Regions from separate parts of the Hominimerdicola aceti genome, predicted to be linked through region 1. Evidence: predicted binding sites of a transcription regulator. Region 1 holds the regulator's gene; the other holds the start of a gene.
What was found. The regulator HrcA, encoded in region 1, represses chaperone genes, less so after heat shock. The targets are predictions, from matches to a motif close to TGTTAGCACTCNNNNNNNNNGAGTGCTAACA.
Positions count from the first base shown of each region.

Region 1 (3,734 bases):
ACGTCGCCTGCGAGAACGCCGCCCTGATATGCAGCGCCAAGTGCTACGCACTCATCTGGGTTGATGCCCTTAAATGGCTCTTTGCCAAGGAATTTCTTAACAGCTTCCTGAACGGCTGGTATTCTTGAAGAACCGCCGACCATAAGGACTTTCTGAAGCTCGTTAGCTGACAGACCTGAGTCTGAAAGTGCCTGACGAACTGGTCCCATTGTTGACTCAACAAGGTCTGCTGTCATTTCGTTGAACTTAGCCTGTGTAAGTGTCATTTCAAGATGCTTTGGACCTGTAGCGTCTGCTGTGATGAATGGGAGAGAGATAGTTGATGAAGCAGTAGAAGAAAGCTCTATCTTAGCCTTTTCAGCAGCTTCCTTGAGTCTCTGCATTGCCATTTTATCACCTGAGAGGTCAACGCCCTCAGTCTTCTTGAACTCTGCAATCATCCAGTCGATAATTCTCTGGTCGAAGTCGTCGCCGCCCAGGTGGTTGTTACCTGCTGTAGCAAGAACTTCTGTAACACCGTCGCCCATTTCGATGATAGATACATCGAATGTACCGCCGCCCAGGTCGTAAACCATGACCTTCTGATCCTCTTCCTTATCAATACCGTAAGAAAGTGCAGCGGCTGTTGGCTCATTGATGATTCTCTTAACTGTCAGACCTGCGATCTGACCTGCGTCCTTAGTAGCCTGTCTTTGTGCGTCTGTGAAGTAAGCAGGAACTGTGATAACAGCCTCTGTTACCTTTTCGCCCAGATAAGCCTCAGCGTCAGCCTTCAGCTTCTGAAGTATCATAGCTGAAATTTCCTGTGGAGTGTAATCCTTGCCGCCCATGTGAGCCTTGTAGTCAGAGCCCATATGTCTCTTGATAGAAATTACAGTGTTGTCATAGTTTGTAACAGCCTGTCTTTTTGCTACCTGACCGATAAGTCTGTCGCCGTTCTTTGAAACGCCAACTACTGACGGAGTTGTTCTTGCACCCTCGCTGTTAGGGATAACAACGGCTTCGCCGCCCTCCATAACTGCTACACAAGAGTTTGTTGTACCTAAATCTATACCGATGATTTTGCTCATAAGATCAAGTCCTTTCAAAATTTACTTAATTTATATCAAGACCTTAAGTCCCGATGTCTTTGTTTATGGGTTTGCTACTATTACCATTGCGTGTCTTATTACCTTGCCGCCTATGGTGTAGCCGTTTTGAAGCACCTGCGCCACAATATTTTCACCCAGGTCAGGGTCGTCAACTGTGCTGACCGCCGTTGCAACGTTCGGGTCAAATTCCTTGCCCGCAAGCTCCATGACCTCAACGTTGAGTTTTTTCAGAGCGTCGCTGAACTGATTGAAGATCATTTCAACACCCTGTTTATAAACTGCGTCCTGAGTTTCTGTGCCTAACGCTCTTTCAAAGTTATCAAACACCGGCAGGAAGCCGTTTATCACATTTCCCTTTGCTGTGTCTGTAAGCTCCAGTCTTTCCTTTGCGCTTCTTTTTCTAAAGTTATCATATTCAGCCATAAGTCTGAGATACTTGTCATTTGCTTCGGCAAGCTCTTTTTTCAGCTTTTCTGTTTCGCTCTCCTCCGCCTTTTTCTCTGTATCCTCAGTGGCATTTTCTGCGGTATCCGCCGCTTCTTTCACTTCTTCGCTTTCAGCAGAGGTGTTTTCCTCTTTTTCAAGCTCAGTGTCCTTTTCAGTTTCCTTACTCAATTTACGCCGCCTGCCTTTCTTTTTATTCGTTTTCGTCATCTTCTTTGTTTTGCTCTTGTGGCTTTTCGGATATCATTTCCGATATCTTTCCTGTGAAATACTCGAGATATGGGATAAACTTCGCATAGTCGAGCCTCATAGGACCTATAAGCCCCAGCGCACCTGCTGTTTTGCCGTCCTTTGAGAACGGAGCTGTTATAATAGAGGAGTTGTGGATAACAAACCCGTCACGCTCAGGGGAGAACATAACGTGAAGCCCTGAGAACGTTTCGTCAATAAATCCTTTAAGCTCCTTCTGATTATCGAGAAAGCTTATTATCTCATTCTGGTTGAAGTCCTTGCAGGTGAGAAGATTACTCTGACCTTTGATAGACACGCTGCTCATTTCCTTTGTCATCTTCATGATCTCGGAAACAAGCGGTGAAAGGGTCATCATGTACGTTCCCATTGCTTCTGTGAGCTTTTCAAGATAAGCGTCCGAAAGACTGTCAATAGGCACGCCGTTGAGATTTTCCTTTACGAAGTTATCAAAAAACTCAAGCTGATCCTGACTGAGGTCGAACTCCAATCGGCAAACCTTATTCTTAATAGAGCCGTTGGACGTTATCATCAAAATAACGTACATTCTCTTTCCTGTAGGTATTACCTCTACCTTTGAGATAAGCGAGAACTTTGGCGTTGCGTTTGCGACCACTGCCGCACATTTCGTAAGATCCGCCAATGCCATTGAAGCCTTGTTCACAAGGTCTTCCTCTGTGACATATTCCTGCGGTATCATTGAATCCAGCATCTTCTTTTCATTTGCTGTAAGCTGGTTTTGCTCCATGAGCTGGTCAACATAAAGCCTGTAGCCTTTATATGTTGGTATTCTGCCTGCGGAGGTGTGTGGCTGTTCGAGATAGCCTTGCTTCTCAAGCTCTGCCATTTCATTTCTTATGGTCGCTGAGGACGCTTTGACGTGAGCCATTATCGCCTTTGAGCCTACAGGCTCGCCTGTTACGATATATTCATTGACTACCGCTGAAAGTATTTTCAGCTTGCGGTCGTCCATTTGCTCACCACCCGTTCTTCTTGTTAGCACTTATTGTATTTAAGTGTTAGCACTCTTTCTTCTCGAGTGCTAAGTATAGTTTATACCCTTTTGACGATTTTGTCAAGGGGTTTAAGACTATTTTTCTCACAAATTTCAAAAATATTTGAACTTCTTTTCCGTCATATTGCACAACGCTTTGCTGAAAATGCAAAAAAAGCGGGCAGACCGCAGTGGTCTGTCCGCCCGATGTTGGAAAAAGATCAGATAAAATTATTCTTTTGTATAAGCAGAAAGATCAGGAACAGCAAGCAGGCTGTCGTCTGCTTCGTCCATGGAATCTACAGTGAAATAAACTGCACTTGATTCGTCAGCACCCTCTGGGAGCAGAACTACCTGCTTAAGGTCATATGTAGCGCCGTCAAAGCCGTAAACTATCTGACCCTCACCGCCTGAAACACTGCTGTCGAGGTTATAATACTCGTGAACGACGTTTGTTGTTTCGTCAATATATGCGTGGTCGAAATCGAGGGTCGCACCGAAAAGAATGTCGGCTGACTTCCACTGATTTCCGTCGTTGTCCTCAATGCTGTAGGTAGTCGTGCCTTCTGAAACGTTGTAAAGCTTTCCGTCGCCAGGGCAAACTGTGTATGACTTCATGCCCTGAACTGTGAGTGCCTGATAAGCCTTGCCGTCCTTTATGCAGATAGTATACTTTGTGCCGTTGTTTGACATCTGACCTGTAAGGTTAGCAAGATAGTTGCCCTCATACTTGTCTTTCATCTGCTCGAAAGCTCTGAAATCGCCGTCAACGTCATAATCTGTCGTGCCTGCGTTTGTGGAAGTGCTGTCAGCTGTGCTTTCGTCAGCTGTGCTTTCGTCTTCTGTGCTTTCAGCAGGAGCGGTAGATTCTGCGGCAGCCGTTGTTGTAGTAGTTGTTTCAGCCTTTGAAGAGCTTGCAGTATAGCTCCCAGTGCAGCCTGCCATTGCTGTACACA
Region 1 is NZ_JAOQJZ010000009.1:76,742-80,475, forward strand. It holds gene dnaK (molecular chaperone DnaK) at 1-1,070, opposite strand, end outside; gene grpE (nucleotide exchange factor GrpE) at 1,134-1,706, opposite strand; gene hrcA (heat-inducible transcriptional repressor HrcA) at 1,729-2,757, opposite strand; gene OCV57_RS09650 (hypothetical protein) at 3,010-3,734, opposite strand, start outside.

Region 2 (3,734 bases), on a different contig from region 1:
AAAGTGCACTACGCCCGAAAACTCGAGATAGTACCCGAAGAAATGGAACTAATCAAGAGAATTTATAAGCTTTATCTCAAAACAGAATCCCTTACGGCTGTTCAGGCAACCCTACTTAATGATAACATCAAAACGAAAATGGGTAATGAGTACACACGTTTTGCAATAAAGGTTATTCTAAGTAATCCCGTATATGCTAAGGCTGATAACGCTGTCCTTAAATTTTTTGAGAATAAAGGCTCGACAATATACGCAGAAGACACCGAATTTGACGGAACTAAAGGAATGATGGTTTATAATAAAACCAAGCAAGAGAAGAATACCAGCCATAAAATTAAACCTTACAATGAATGGATCGTAGCTATTGGCGAACATGAAGGTGTTATAGGTGGAGCAGACTGGGTAAGTGTTCAAAATATTCTGGATAAAAATAAGGATAAGAACTACAATCGCCCACGCAGCCATTGTGCATTGCTTTCTGGATTACTCAGATGCAAATGCGGTTCTATAATGTACCCTCGTGTGGCAAAAACTTATAATGAACGAGGAGAAAGAAACTTTGCGTATGCGTGTAAGATGATGCTTAACTCAAATCGACAAAGATGCAATGTAAAACGCATAAACGGCAACTTCCTCGATGATCTTGTCTGGGAGCAAATCAAAGTTCTGACATCGGATAAATCTGAATTGGCAAAGCAGCTGAAAGAGGCACAGGGCAATTTTGAAAGCGATGAACAGCCTGTACTTAAAGAACTGGAGCAGATGAAAAAAAGGCTTAGCGACAATAAACAAAAACAAAAGAACCTTATAAATTTTATTGCCAATAACGGAAGTAAAATGTCGCCTGAAATGTCCGATGACGCTAATGAGCAATACCGAAAGCTTGAAAACAGCAACAAAGAGATCAGCTCAAAAATAATCAAGCTTGAAGAAGTTGTCGCACAAAGCGAGCAAGCATTTGCTAATTTCAAAGATCTTGCAACTCGCCTATCTGAATTTTCAGCAGCCTTAGATACCCAAACCACCTTTGAGGACAAACGTTACGCTGTGCGGCAAGTCATAGAACACGCTGAATGGGATGGCGAAAATGTAAAATTATTCTTTACTGGTAACCGAACAGTAGAACTTCAAGATATAAAGGACGAACTCGCAAACTATAAAAAAGCCCACAGAAAGTGGGCAAAGACAAGCTCTGATGAAAATGCGACATTAGGTGAGGATAGCGAACGAGATACTAATGCACTTTCGCTCCCAGAAAAAGTCTGCCAACGATATCCACTTTGACGAGCCTGTTGACTCCGATAAGGACGGCAATCAGCTTTGCCTTATCGACATAATCGCAGACGGAGAGGACGTTGCCGACAAAATAGAGCTTTCCATTCGCAGTGAACAGCTCTACCGCTATATCGAAAGCTCTCTTGATGAGCGTGAAAGACAGATAGTCACTTTGCGCTATGGCCTTTTCGGTCAGCCGCAGCTGCCGCAGCGAGAAGTCGCAAAACGCCTTGGTATCTCACGTTCCTATGTTTCAAGGATAGAAAAGAAAGCCTTGAAGCTTCTTAAAGACCGCTTCGATAAGCAGTGATAGGCGTTGACGCAGTAGGGGCGAACAGCGTTCGCCCGCTGATTATCATATCATGTCATTGTTTTAGCACTCATAAAACTAATATGCTAGCACTCACGTAATGAGAGTGCTAAAATTCAGCTAATGTTCACAATATCTTCACACAATAAACACATAGCAGGGGTATCATAAAGACAATGAAGAAAGGAAATGATACCAATGGAAGAGCAGAATAAATGATAAAAGCTTACAAGACAATTTAAGATATAACACATCAAGGAGGAATTTATATGTTTGGACTTACACCATTTGAAAGAAAGAGCTACGACCTGTTTAACGCATTCCATGATTTTGAGAATGATTTCTTTGGAGAAAATGCACTCCAGAGCTTCAAGACCGATATCAAGGACGAGGGCGACAAATATGTAATGGAAGCAGAGCTTCCGGGCTTTGATAAAGACGATATCAAGCTTGACATCTCAGGCAACGATCTTGTTCTTACCGCTGAGCATAAGGCAGAGACAGAGGATAAGAAAGACAAGTATATCCGCCGTGAGAGGACATACGGTTCTTATCAGAGAAGCTTTGACCTTACGGGCATTGATACCAACAATATCGCCGCAGAGTACAAGAATGGTATCCTGACCCTTGACCTGCCAAAGATGCAGGATGTAAAGCCTGAAACCAAAAGACTTGAGATAAAGTGATTTAAGTAAAGCCTAGGCTTTGAATGAGGCGATACCAATGGGTCACGATATGATTTGCAATAGGTTTTGCTAGAATAAAATATCCGTGAGAGCGAAATGCCCCCACGGATATTTTTTTGTTATCACGATTTTTTCTCACGGCTTTTGAGCCATATTTTTCGTATTAGTATGGCAAGTAAAATTCCTGCCACTGCACCGCTTGTGTCGATAAGAACATCACCCACCTGCCCTGCACGCCCCGGCACGAAAAGCTGATGTATCTCATCGCTTGAAGCGTAGATGCAAGAAAAAACTGCCGCAAAAAGCCCTCTGTATCCAAGCTTTTTCACCATAGCAAGATTTATGAACGCCAGTATTCCAAGCAAGGCGTATTCGCTGAAATGCGCAAGCTTTCTTATGATGAACGTGGCGGTGTCCTTGTATTCCGCCTGCGCTGTAGTGTCAAGGCTGTCATATACAGGGTTGACAAATTCTATCACTGTGTTAAACACCGCATTTGATTGCTTGTTTGACTCGTCAGCATTGTTTGCCGAGAACATGAATATCACCACGCACCACAGCACAAGTGCCGACCCTTTAAGTATTATCTTTATCCTGCCTTTTGAAGTTGCTTTCAATGTAGCCTTTCAGCTCCTCTTTTTTGTTTTCCACCTTTTCGTCTATAACACCATTCAACGCAAGCTCCAGCCCAATGCCGATATCCTTTCCGCCAAAGCCCATTTGTAAAAGATCTTTGCCGTTTATGTCAAGGTCGCAAATGTGGATACACTCGTTGTCCTCTTTTATCTCCATTGCAAGCTCTGCGATATGGTCAAGTTCTGCAAGCTTTTCCTGCCGTTTGTAGTCCGACTGGGCATATGTGTCAGCCCTGCGCACCTCCAGATAATCCATAACAAAGTCAAAGTCATGCTGAGCCATAAATCTCCGCACCGACTTTTTCGTGGCAGGTATCCTGTTGTCATGCTCCCATATAAGCTCATAAATATATTTCGCCGACGCGTTGTCTATCCTGAGCCTTTTTAATATCTTCTCCGCCATGTAAGCCCCCTGGAACTGGTGCTTTTTAAAGTGCGAAATGCCGTTCTCGTCAACAGTGTGCATTCTCGGCTTGCCAATATCGTGAAGAAGCATAGTAAGTCTCATCTGCCACTGTGGTCTGACGTTCTCAACGCTCAAACAAATGTGACCGTAAACATCAAGAAAATGGTGGGGATTGTTCTGCCTGAAATCAAAGCTTTCCCGAAGCTCAGGTATGAACACCGCTATGACCTCACGATAGTCAAGCAATATCTTCCTTACACCCTTTCCACAGAGAAGCTTTTTAAGCTCCGACGCAATGCGTTCGGCGGAAATGCTTTTTAAAAGCTCACGTTGTTCAAGTATAGCCTTTGAGGTCTTTTCCTCGATCTCAAACCCAAGGCATGAAGAAAATTTCAGCCCTCTTAATATCCTCAGAGCGTCCT
Region 2 is NZ_JAOQJZ010000021.1:737-4,470, forward strand. It holds gene OCV57_RS13655 (recombinase family protein) at 1-1,284, shown strand, start outside; gene OCV57_RS13660 (sigma-70 family RNA polymerase sigma factor) at 1,238-1,585, shown strand; gene OCV57_RS13665 (Hsp20/alpha crystallin family protein) at 1,855-2,271, shown strand; gene OCV57_RS13670 (VanZ family protein) at 2,394-2,888, opposite strand; gene OCV57_RS13675 (CCA tRNA nucleotidyltransferase) at 2,848-3,734, opposite strand, start outside.
Region 2: OCV57_RS13665 (Hsp20/alpha crystallin family protein) is a predicted target of HrcA. The motif match lies at 1,670-1,700, and genes of this name have one in related genera.